2 regions of the Nocardioides sp. NPDC054178 genome follow, and region 1 is predicted to be linked to the other one. Evidence: predicted binding sites of a transcription regulator. Region 1 holds the regulator's gene; the other holds the start of a gene.

Evidence for each region. The regulator HrcA, encoded in region 1, represses chaperone genes, less so after heat shock. The targets are predictions, from matches to a motif close to TTGGCACTCGNNNNNNNCGAGTGCCAA.
Region 2: a site for HrcA is predicted at 2,634-2,660, ahead of groL (chaperonin GroEL). Genes of this name have one in related genera too.

The regions. Positions count from the first base shown of each region.
Region 1 covers NZ_JBVJKY010000007.1:134,261-140,096, reverse strand. The annotation lists gene ACZ6WN_RS23135 (winged helix DNA-binding domain-containing protein) at 1-471, opposite strand, end outside; gene ACZ6WN_RS23130 (Gmad2 immunoglobulin-like domain-containing protein) at 487-957, opposite strand; gene ACZ6WN_RS23125 (16S rRNA (uracil(1498)-N(3))-methyltransferase) at 1,172-1,915, opposite strand; gene dnaJ (molecular chaperone DnaJ) at 1,922-3,115, opposite strand; gene hrcA (heat-inducible transcriptional repressor HrcA) at 3,153-4,178, opposite strand; gene ACZ6WN_RS23110 (hypothetical protein) at 4,375-4,647, shown strand; gene ACZ6WN_RS23105 (DUF3097 domain-containing protein) at 4,667-5,515, shown strand; gene ACZ6WN_RS23100 (PspC domain-containing protein) at 5,535-5,729, opposite strand; gene hemW (radical SAM family heme chaperone HemW) at 5,829-5,836, opposite strand, start outside.
Region 2 covers NZ_JBVJKY010000002.1:414,216-420,051, reverse strand. The annotation lists gene ACZ6WN_RS08700 (AMP-binding protein) at 1-904, opposite strand, end outside; gene ACZ6WN_RS08695 (YciI family protein) at 914-1,258, opposite strand; gene ACZ6WN_RS08690 (YciI family protein) at 1,255-1,602, opposite strand; gene ACZ6WN_RS08685 (YciI family protein) at 1,599-1,964, opposite strand; gene ACZ6WN_RS08680 (GNAT family N-acetyltransferase) at 2,091-2,612, shown strand; gene groL (chaperonin GroEL) at 2,825-4,459, shown strand; gene ACZ6WN_RS08670 (alpha/beta hydrolase family protein) at 4,587-5,618, shown strand.

The sequences.
Region 1 (5,836 bases):
GTTGCGAGCGCGCAGGCCGAGCGCCTTGGCCGGCACGCCGGGGAAGTGCTCGACCAGACCGGCCTCGAGAGCCGCATTGGGCAGCGCCCCGAGAGCGAGTACGTCCTCGGCGGCCTCCACGAAGCCCTCCAGCTGCGCGGCCGGGCGGACGATCTCGACCCGCTGGGTGTAGAAGTCGTGCACCGGCTGGGTCCAGGCCCTGATCAGCGCGGCATCGGCCGCGGTGTGCATGTGGATGGTCGAGCGCAGCGAGGAGAGCCGGACCAGCGCGCTCGACTCGAGCTGCGCGCTGAGCGCGTAGGGGTCGAACGACTCCAGCCGGGCGGCCAGCGCGAAGAACGGCGGCAGCGACTCCTGCGCCTGCAGGCCAACAAGATGCTCGATCATCTCGTCCGGGGCGAGCGAGGCCCGCGACAGCAGGTGCTGGCGGAGCAGGAGGGTCCGGTTGAGCTGCCGTTCGGTGAGGATCACGGTAGCGATGATGTCCTACTCGACGGTGATCCGGGCGCCGACCTCCTCAGAAGGCTTCCCTTCGCCGTCGGAGGTGTCGTCGGTGCGAGCGATGAAGAGGTAGGTCCCGGGCTCGAGCCCGGAGACGTCGACCGTCGTCGTCCACGGGTAGAGCTTGTCCACCCAGCCCTCGGCCGTCGCATGACCTTCGAGCACCGTCTCACCGGAGCCGTCGCGGACCTCCCACGGCACGTTCGCCTCGGGAGAGTTGGCCTTGCCCGAGGCCTCGAAGCTGCCTTCGACGGTTGCTCCCTCCGCCGGCGCCGCCAGCGTGATCAGGCCGGAGGTGCGTGGCAGCGTCGACGGCTCCTGGGACGGCTGGGCCGACACCTCCGGGTCTTCGGCGACAGCATCGTCGCCTCCACACCCGCCGGCCGCCAGGGCCAGCGCGCCGGCGAACACGGTGGCTGCGACACGGCGCGCCAAGAACGTACCTGTGCTCCTCATGCCCCCATCGTCACCCTCCGCTCGCCAACCGCGAACCCACCACGCCGAGCAGTCACTTTCTGGTCGGTTCTAACGCCGAGGCGTCGAAAATCGGCGTCGAGAGGTCAAAACTCGAGCCCGAGATGTCAACCCTGGCGGCGAGGCCGGCGCGTTAGAACTGACGTCTCGGCGTCAGACTTCGACGTCTCGGCGTCAGATTTTGACGTCTCGGCGATCAGTCCCAGCGGCGGGTGCGGGCCAGCAGGGCGGCGCTCGCCGCGACGCCTGCCGTCGAGGTGCGCAGGACCTCGCCGCCGAGACGGATGGTGGTGGCGCCGGCCTTCTCGAACAGGGCGATCTCGTCCTCCGTGAGGCCGCCCTCGGGGCCGACCACGACGAGGATGGTGCCCTCGTCGATGACGGGGACGGCACCGAGCGGGAGGGTGCCCTCCTCGTGGAGCACGACGGCCACGTCGGCCGCCTCGATCTTGGCCACCACGGCCTCGGTGGTGGCCATCGGCTCGACCTCGGGGTGCCACAGCCGGCGCGACTGCTTGGCGGCCTCGCGGGCGGTGGCCCGCCAGCGGGCCAGGGACTTGACCGCGCGCTCGCCCTTCCAGACGGCGACCGAGCGGGCCGCTGCCCACGGGACGATGCGGGCGGCGCCGATCTCGGTGAGCATCTCGACGGCGAGCTCGCCGCGGTCTCCCTTGGGCAGTGCCTGGACGACCGTCAGCGCGGGCTCGGGCGGCGCGTCACCGACGATCACCTCGTCGACGCGTACGGTCATCGACTTCTTGGTGGTCGCCGAGATCGTGCCGGTCACGCCCTCGCCGGCGCCGTCGGTGAGCACGACCGCCTCGCCGACGCGGAGGCGGCGTACGACGACCGCGTGGTGGCCCTCGTCACCGCTCACCTCGATGTCGTCGCCGACACGGGTGCCGGCGAGCGACTCGACGAGGTGGACAGGGAGAGTCATCGTGGATCAGTGCCCGTTGAGGGTGTCCTTGAACCAGGAGAAGACGCCGCCCTTGTGGGCCGCTTTGAGCTGGCCCTGGACGGACTCCTCACCGCGCATCTCGGCGAGCTGGCGCAGCAGCGCCTCCTGCTCGAGGTCGAGCTTGGTGGGCGTCTCCACGTTGATGGTCACGATCAGGTCGCCGCGACCGCCCCGCAGACCGGGCACCCCGCGGCCACGCAGGACGTGGTCGGTGCCGGACTGGGTGCCGGGCTTGAGGTCGATCTGGATCGAGGCGTCCTCGGGGTCGATCTGGTCGGCACCCTCGCCGACGAGGTCGGCCTCCAGCGTCGGCAGGTTGAGCGTGGTGCCGAGCGCGGCCGCGGTCATCGGCACCTTCGCGGTGCAGTGCAGGTCGTTGCCCCGACGGGTGAAGGTGGCGTGCTTGGCGACGTGGATCTCGACGTAGAGGTCGCCGGCGGGGCCGCCACCGGGGCCGACCTCACCCTGCTCGGCGAGCTGCACCCGGGTGCCGTCGTCGACGCCCGGCGGGATCTTGACGGTCAGGGTGCGGTGGGAACGCACCCGGCCCTCGCCGCTGCAGTCGCGGCACGGGTCGGGGATGACGGTGCCGAAGCCGTTGCAGGCCGAGCACGGGCGCAGCGTACGGATCTCGCCCAGGAAGGAGCGCTGCACGACCGCGACCTCACCCTGGCCGTGGCAGGTCTCGCACGGGATCGGGTGGGAGCCCTCCGCAGCCCCCTCGCCACCACAGGTGTCACAGACGACCGCGGTGTCGACCTTGAGGTCGCGGGTGACGCCGAAGGCGGCCTCGGCCAGGTCGATGTCGAGCCGGATGAGGGCGTCCTGCCCGCGGCGTACGCGGGGGCGGGGGCCACGGCCCGCGCCACCGGCGCCCGCACCGGCGCCACCGAAGAAGGCGTCCATGATGTCGGTGAACGAGAAGCCCGCGCCCTGCGCGCCGAAACCGCCCCCGAACGGGTCCCCACCGCGGTCGTACGCAGCCCGCTTCTGGGGGTCGCTCAGCACCTCGTAGGCGTGGGAGATCTCCTTGAACTTCTCCTGCGACTCGGCGTCGGGGTTGACGTCAGGGTGATACTGGCGCGCCAGCTTCCGGTACGCCTTCTTGATCGTTGCGTCGTCGGCGTCCTTGTCGACACCGAGGAGCTCATAGGGGTCCAACGTCGGTCTTCCTGCCATCGAAGTTCGCTGATCTTCCTTGAATCGAGTCTGCTGCTCAAGCCTCGTCGAGGATCCGGGAGAGGTAGCGCGCCACCGCGCGCACCGCCGCCATGGATCCGGGGTAGTCCATCCGGGTCGGGCCGACCACGCCGAGCGTGGCCAGCGCCTCGTCGCCAGGTCCGTAGCCGGTCGCGACCACGCTGGTCTGCGACAGCTCCTGGTAAGGGCCCTCGGCACCGATCCGCACCGTGACCAGTCCGCCCGCGGTCGCCTCGCCCATCAGCTTGAGCAGGACGACGTGCTCCTCGAGGGCCTCCAGGAGCGGGCGTACGGCGGTGTCGAAGCTGTCGCCGAAGCGGGCCAGGTTGCTGGTGCCGCCGATCGAGATCCGCTCGTCGGAGCGGTGGTCGCTCATCGCCTCGATCAGCGCCTCGGCGACGCTGGTCGTGAGGTCGTCGCTCGGCGCGTCCTCCTCGGGCTGGGCGATCGCGCGCAGCGCCTGGCAGGCCTCGCCGATGATGACGCCGTCCACGGCGGCGTTGACCTGCGTACGCAGCCCCGCGAGGGTCTCCTCGGAGACCTCCTCGGCCACCTCGAGCAGCCGCTGCTCGACACGGCCGGTGCTGAGGATGAGCACGAGCAGGAGCCTGGTCGGAGCCAGCGAGACCAGCTCCACGTGGCGGACGGTCGAGCGGCTCAGGGTCGGATACTGCACCACCGCGACCTGGCGGGTCAGCTGGGAGAGCAGCCGGGTCGAGCGGCTGACCACGTCGTCGAGGTCGACCGCGCCGTCGAGGAAGCCGGCGATCGCCCGCTTCTCGGCCGCGGTCATCGGCTTGACCGTGGTCAGCCGGTCGACGAAGAGCCGGTAGCCCTTGTCGGTGGGCACCCGGCCGGCGCTGGTGTGGGGGGCGGTGATGTAGCCCTCCTCCTCCAGCGCGGCCATGTCGTTGCGTACCGTCGCCGGCGAGACACCCAGGCCGTGACGCTCCACGAGCGCCTTGGAGCCGACCGGCTCCTCGGTCTTCACGTAGTCCTCGACGATCGCTCGAAGGACGGAGAGTCTGCGTTCGTTCTGCATCTGCCCTCCTGTCGTCCTGGCTGCCTGGCACTCATTCCGTGCGAGTGCCAATCCTACCGGTTCGCAGCACAGGAACCAGTTTCCGGTGGCCGCTTCGCTCTGTGGAACGGATTACTTCTCTCGCCATCGAGATAGCCTTAGGTTAGGCTGACCTTAGAGTCATTGTTCCTCTGCTTCCGCCCCACTGGAGGGTCCCATGATCGCCGACGATCTGCTGGTCCGCATCACGGCCCACGCCAACGACGAGCACCAGGCCGACCTGTGCCGCTCGCTCTCCGCCCGGCTCGGGCTGCGGCCGCGTCACATCGTGGGCGTACGCCTCTCCCACCTCACCGCGGAGAGCGTCGAGGTCTCCTGGATCACCCTCGACGGCGGCCACCACGTGACCTTCCGGTTCCCGGAGACGGCGGCCACGCCGGACGATGTTCTCGAGCAGCTCGGGCGCGTGCTCACCGGTTCTCGCTGCTGACGCTAGTAGCGTTCTCCGGATGAGCGATCGCTATGGCTCCGACGTCCTGGCCGGTGATTGGAAGAAGCCCAAGCACGGGCGTGCCGTCGAGACTCCTGCCGAGCTGGGCGCGGTGGTGGAGGAGGTCGAGACCGACTTCGTCGGTGAGATCGTGCGGATCGACCGCGACCTGCACACGCTGACCCTCGAGGACCGGCACGGCAAGCGGCGTACGTTCCCGCTCGGGCCGGGCTTCTGGCTGGAGGGCAAGCCGGTCATCCTCACTCCCCCGGTGACCCGGGTTGCGCCCGCGGCGCCGACCCGGACCGCGTCGGGGTCCGTGGCCGTCACCGACGTCAAGGCGCGGGTCGCGCGCGAGTCGCGGATCTTCGTCGAGGGGCGTCACGACGCCGAGCTGGTCGAGAAGATCTGGGGCGACGACCTGCGGATCGAGGGTGTCGTCGTCGAGTACCTGGGCGGGGTCGACGACCTCGCCGACCACCTGGTCTCGTTCCGTCCCAGCCGCGAGCGGCGGGTCGGGGTGCTCGTCGACCACCTGGTCAAGGGCTCGAAGGAGGCCCGGATCGCGGAGTCGATCCGGCGCTCCGCGGTCGGCCAGCACGTGCTCATCGTGGGCCACCCGTTCATCGACGTGTGGCAGGCGGTCAAGCCGGCCCGGCTCGGGCTCGAGGCGTGGCCGAACGTGCCGCGCTCGATCGAGTGGAAGAAGGGCATCTGCCAGCATCTGGGCTGGCCGCACCGCGATCAGGCGGACATCGCCCGGGCGTGGAAGACGATCCTGGGGCGGGTGAACTCGTTCGGCGATCTCGAACCCGCCCTGCTCGGGCGGGTCGAGGAGCTGATCGACTTCGTCACCGAGCCGGTCTGAGGTCTTCGGTCAGCTTGGGTCAGTAGGACGACTTCTTCGGCATGATGATCCACAGCACGATGTAGACGATGAACTGCGGTCCGGGAAGCAGGCAGGAGATGAGGAAGGCCAGCCGGATCAGGTTCGAGTTGATGCCGAAACGCTGACCGAGGCCGCCGCACACGCCGGCGATCCATTTGTCGTTGGTGGGACGGGAAAGAGTTGTGGTTGCCATGACTCCACTCTCCCCTGTCGGACGCTCTTTACCAATCAGGATCACCCCTGATCCTGCGGTCAGGACCAAGGTCCCGGACTCAGGGCTGCTCAGGGCTCATCAGGGGA
Region 2 (5,836 bases), on a different contig from region 1:
CGTGCTCCGCGGCGATCAGGGCCTGGAGCAGATAGGGCGCCGGTGCGGCGTGGGCGAGCGGGGTGAGGATCGCGAGGGCCTCGGTGATCTCCTCGAGGTTCCAGGTGGTGCGGTCCTGGTCGGGGAGCAGGACCAGGCCGCCGTCGGGCCCGATCCGGGCCGCCCGGCGGGAGTGCTGCAGCAGCATCAGGGCGAGCAGCGCGTCGACCTCCTGGTCGGGGGCCGGGAGCACCGTCCGCAGCACCCGGACCAGCCGGATCGCCTCACCCGCGAGATCGCTGCGGACGACGTCGGCACCGGTGCCGGGGGCATAGCCCGCCGTGAACGCGAGGTAGGCGACCTCGGCCACGATGCCGACCCGTTCCCGCAGATCGGCGAGGTCCGAGGGCACCTCGAAGGAGGCGCCCGCCAGCCGCTTCCGTGCCCGGGTCAGCCGTGCCGCCATCGTCGCCTTCGACTGCAGGAACAGCCGCCCGATGTCCTCGGTGGAGACACCGAGGACCAGCCGGAGGGTGAGGGCAGCGGCCGCCTCGCGCGACAGCGTCGGGTGGGCGCAGAGCAGCACCAGCCGCAGCCGCTCGTCGGTGACCGCCTCGCCCCCGGCCCCGGCCGGCACCGTGGCCATGACCTGCTGCGCCTCCTGGGTGAGCCCGGCATCGACCACCAGCAGGGGCATCTTGCGCGCCAGCACCTCCTCCGAGCGCATCCGGTCGACGATCCGCCGCCGGGCGGTCGTCAGCAGCCAGGCCGGCCCGTTGGCGGGCTCACCGTCGACCGGCCAGTGCCGGGCGGCCGCCTCGAAGGCGTCGGCCAGCCCGTCCTCGGCGAGGTCGAGACGGCGGAACTGCGCGACGAGCAGGGCCAGCAGCCGGCCCCACTCCTCGCGCAGCAGCGTCTCCAGCATCGTCGGTGGTCAGTCCAGCTCCGCCGCGCGGATCTCGATCGCCGACTCCGCGGTGGCGAGCAGCTTGCAGCACTCGACCAGGTCGTCGCGGTCCTCGGACTCCACGACGTAGAGCCCGGCCAGGTGCTCGGCCGCCTCGGTGTAGGGCCCGTCGGTGACCCCCGACCCGCGCACCGTCACGGCCGTCGCCGGATCGGCGAGCGCGGCGCCGTACCCCTTCAGGTTGACGTGCCCGCGTTCGGCGAGCAGTTTCGCGAACCGCTCGTGGGTGGCGAAGACGGCGTCCTTCTCGGCCCGCGTCTTCGCCTGCCACTCGGCCTCCACGTTGGGGATGAGCAGGTAGTAGCGGGTCATCGGATCTGCACCCCCTGGGTGGGCCGGACCTCGACCGCGAAGTGCTTCGGCAGCAGCTTCGCCAGGGCCAGGGCGTCGTCGAGCGACGGCACGTCGATCACGTAGTAGCCGCCGAGCTGCTCGACCGACTCCGCGTACGGGCCGTCGGTCACGGATCCGTCCTCGTGGACGGTCCGCGAGCTCGTGTCGGGCTGGACGGCGTCGCCGTCGATCAGCTCGCCCCGCTGCGCGACCGCCTTCGCGAAGGCGCCGAAGTCGGCGTACGCGCTCTGCTTCTGCTCCTCGGAGAGGGCGGCCCAGCGGGCGTGGTGGTCGGGGCCGCCGAGCAGCAGGAGATACCTCATGCCGACATCCCCTCGTGCTCGACGATCTCGCGGACCTCGAGCGCCGTCTCGAGCTCGGCGAGCACCTTGCAGCACTCGAGCATGTCGTCGACGTCGTCGGTCTCGATCGTGTAGAAGCCGGTCACGTGCTCGACGGTCTCGGCGAACGGGCCCTCGGTGATCACCACCCCGTCACCGGTCTTGCGCAGCGTCCTGGCCTTGCTGGAGTGGTGGAGCTCGGCGCCGCCGGTGACCTTGTGGCCGCGTTCGGCGAGCAGCTTGGCGAACCTTCCGTGCACCTCGTACCCGGCTGCCTTCTCCTCCGGTGTCGACTCGGCCCAGAAGGCCTCGTTCGTCGGCAGCAGCACCATGTATCTGGTCATCGTCTTGATCCCTTCGTGTGCCTCGATGTGAGTCTTTCACCGGGGATGACGGGTGGGACAAGGCCAAATCGACACCGCGCGGGAACGACCTCGCCGCGCTCCTCGACGCCTGGCTATCGTGGGCCTGTGCCTGAGCTGACCTTCCGTGACGCGACCTTCTCCGACGTGGAGGCCCTGGTCGGGCTGATCGAGTCCGCTTACCGCGGCGACGCCTCCCGCGCCGGCTGGACCACCGAGGCCGACCTGCTCGCGGGCCAGCGCACCGACCCCGAAGGCGTACGCGAGGTGATCACGGCCCCGGGCTCGCGGCTCCTGGTCGTGGAGCAGGCCGGCGAGATCGTCGCCTGCTGCCAGCTCCAGAAGCGCGAGGCGTACGTCTACTTCGGCATGTTCTCCGTCTCGCCGCGGCTGCAGGGGGCCGGTGTCGGCAAGTCGGTCATCGCCGAGGCCGAACGGATCGCGCGCGCGTGGGGTGCGGAGGAGATCCGGATGACGGTGATCCGCCAGCGCGAGGACCTGATCGCGTTCTACGAGCGGCGCGGGTTCGGGCGTACCGGACGCTTCGAGCCCTTCCCCTACGGCGACGAGCGCTTCGGTCTCCCGCTGCGCGACGACCTGGAGTTCGCCGAGCTCGCGAAGCCTCTCTGACCGTCGCCATCCTGGGATTTTCTTGCACTCGCAGGGGTCGAGTGCTAAACATGAGGCTGGCACTCTTACCATGAGAGTGACAACAACCGGACCGGTGACGTTGAGGCGTCGCGAGCGGCAGGGAAGGGTTCTGCCGGGAGTGGCGTCGTCCGTCGCGGGCAACCCATCGGACCGGATCCAACGAACTTCCCAAGTGAAGGATCGCAGGAGCAATGCCGAAGCTCATCGCTTTCAACGAGGAGGCCCGTCGGGGTCTGGAGAAGGGTCTCAACACCCTCGCCGACGCCGTCAAGGTCACCCTCGGTCCCAAGGGCCGCAACGTCGTGCTCGAGAAGAAGTGGGGTGCCCCCACGATCACCAACGATGGTGTTTCCATCGCCAAGGAGATCGAGCTCGAGGACCCCTACGAGAAGATCGGTGCCGAGCTGGTCAAGGAGGTCGCGAAGAAGACCGACGACGTCGCCGGTGACGGCACGACGACCGCGACCGTTCTCGCCCAGGCGCTGGTCCGCGAGGGCCTGCGCAACGTCGCCGCGGGTGCCAACCCGGCCGGCCTGAAGCGCGGCATCGAGGCGGCCGTCGACGCCGTCTCCGAGCAGCTGCTCGCCCAGGCCAAGGACATCGAGACCAAGGAGCAGATCGCTGCTACCGCCTCGATCTCCGCTGCTGACACCACCGTCGGCGAGATCATCGCCGAGGCGATGGACAAGGTCGGCAAGGAAGGCGTCATCACCGTCGAGGAGTCGAACACCTTCGGGCTCGACCTCGAGCTGACCGAGGGTATGCGCTTCGACAAGGGCTACATCTCGGCCTACTTCGTGACCGACCCGGAGCGTATGGAGACCGTCCTCGACGACCCGTACATCCTGATCGTCAACTCGAAGATCTCCAGCGTCAAGGACCTGATCCCGGTCCTGGAGAAGGTCATGCAGACCGGCAAGCCGCTGGTCATCCTGGCCGAGGACGTCGACGGCGAGGCTCTCTCGACGCTGGTCGTCAACAAGATCAAGGGCACCTTCAAGTCCGTCGCCGTCAAGGCTCCGGGCTTCGGTGACCGCCGCAAGGCCATGCTGCAGGACATCGCCATCCTCACCGGTGGTCAGGTCATCTCCGAGGAGGTCGGCCTCTCCCTGGAGACCGCCGGCATCGAGCTGCTCGGCCAGGCCCGCAAGGTCGTCATCACCAAGGACGAGACCACCATCGTCGAGGGTTCGGGCGACCAGGGTCAGATCGAGGGCCGGGTCAACCAGATCCGCGCCGAGATCGAGAAGTCGGACTCCGACTACGACCGCGAGAAGCTCCAGGAGCGCCTCGCCAAGCTGGCCGGCGGCGTGGCCGTCATCAAGGTCGGCGCGGCCACCGAGGTCGAGCTCAAGGAGCGCAAGCACCGCATCGAGGACGCCGTCCGCAACGCCAAGGCTGCTGTCGAGGAGGGCATCCTCGCCGGCGGTGGTGTCGCGCTGATCCAGGCCGCCGCTGCTGCCTTCGAGAAGCTCGAGCTCGACGGCGACGAGGCCACCGGTGCCTCGATCGTCAAGGCCGCCATCTCGGCGCCGCTGAAGCAGATCGCCATCAACGCCGGCCTCGAGGGCGGCGTCGTGGCGGAGAAGGTCGCCGGCCTCCCGCAGGGCCACGGCCTCAACGCCGCCACGGGCGAGTACGTCGACCTGCTGGCCGCGGGCATCATCGACCCGGCCAAGGTGACCCGCTCGGCGCTGCAGAACGCCGCGTCCATCGCCGCGCTGTTCCTCACCACCGAGGCCGTCGTGGCCGACAAGCCGGAGAAGGCCGCCGCTGGTGGCGACCCGACCGGTGGCATGGGTGACATGGGCGGCATGGGCTTCTGAGCCCGTCTCGCTAGCTCCACCACGAGGGCCTCTCCTTCGGGAGAGGCCCTCGTGCATTTCGGCGGGGGCCGATGCCTTGACGAAGGAACCGCCCGCCGACCCAGGACCACCGGGCTACGCTCGACGCATGGGCCTGAAGGCGATGTCGGCGCTGGCGTTCTCGGCCGTGCTTCTCGCCGGGTGCGGCGGGGAGCCGGCCGCTTCGCCGCCGTCGCGGTCCGCAGCTCCGGCGACCTCGGCGACTCCGCCCGCGCCCTCCCCGAGCCCGTCGCAGACGCTGCCGCCGGTGACCGACAAGGTCTCGCTGCCGCAGCTGATGCGGGAGGACTTCCCCGGGGGCGAGGTGAAGGTGCTGCGGGAGTCGGGCAGCACGGAGGCCTATCGGCGCTTCGAGGTCAGCTACCCGAGCGGTCCGCTGAGGATCACCGGGGTGCTCTTCCGGCCGCGGGGCGCGGGGCCGTTCCCCGGGGTCGTCTTCGCGCACGGCCACATCGACACCGACATCTACGTCACCGGGCAGGGGCTGAAGCGGGAGCAGGACCGGCTGGCTCGGGAGGGCTACGTCGTCCTGCACACCGACTACCGCGGCCACGCCGGGTCGTCCCCGATCCCGGAAGGCACCGAGGAGGACGAGAGCCGCCTCGGCTACACCCGCGACACCATCAACGCCGTCCAGGCGATGAAACGACTTCCGTACGTCGACCCCGACCGCACCGCGCTGCTCGGACGCTCCATGGGCGGGGGAGTGGTGATGAACGCGCTGGTCGCCCAGCCGGGGCTGGTGCGGGCCGGGGTGACGTACGCGTCGGTCTCCTCCGACATCGTCGACAACATCAACCGGTGGGCGGTGCCGTCGCGGCCCGACGAGGTGGCCCGGCTCTACCGGCAGTACGGCGATCCCGAGACGGAGCCGGAGTTCTGGGAGGGGCTCTCGGCGCGGACGTACTTCGACCGCATCGCGGTCCCGCTCCAGATGCACCACGGGACCAATGACGAGTCGTGCCCGATCCGGTGGGCCTACACCACCCGGGACCTGCTGGAGACCGCGGGCGTACGCCATCGTCTCTGGGTCTACCCCGGTGAGCAGCACGCCTTCGGGCCGCAGTGGGACCTCTCGATCCGGCGGGTCATCGGGTTCCTCGATCGTCAGCTGGCATGACCTGATCAGGCGATGAGGACGGGCCCAGCGGCCCCATCCTTTTGGGGACTTTCGACACTGTCTCGACAACAGCTCGGTAACGCAACATGGGTGCTCCACACAGTGGCCGACTGCGGGGAAGCGTCTGGATCTGGGGGGCTTGAAGCCCAAGGGAATATCCGGGTGAGGTTCTGCAGCGGCGGGCGGGGTCAGGGCTCTTCGAAGCCAGGGCCCCGCCT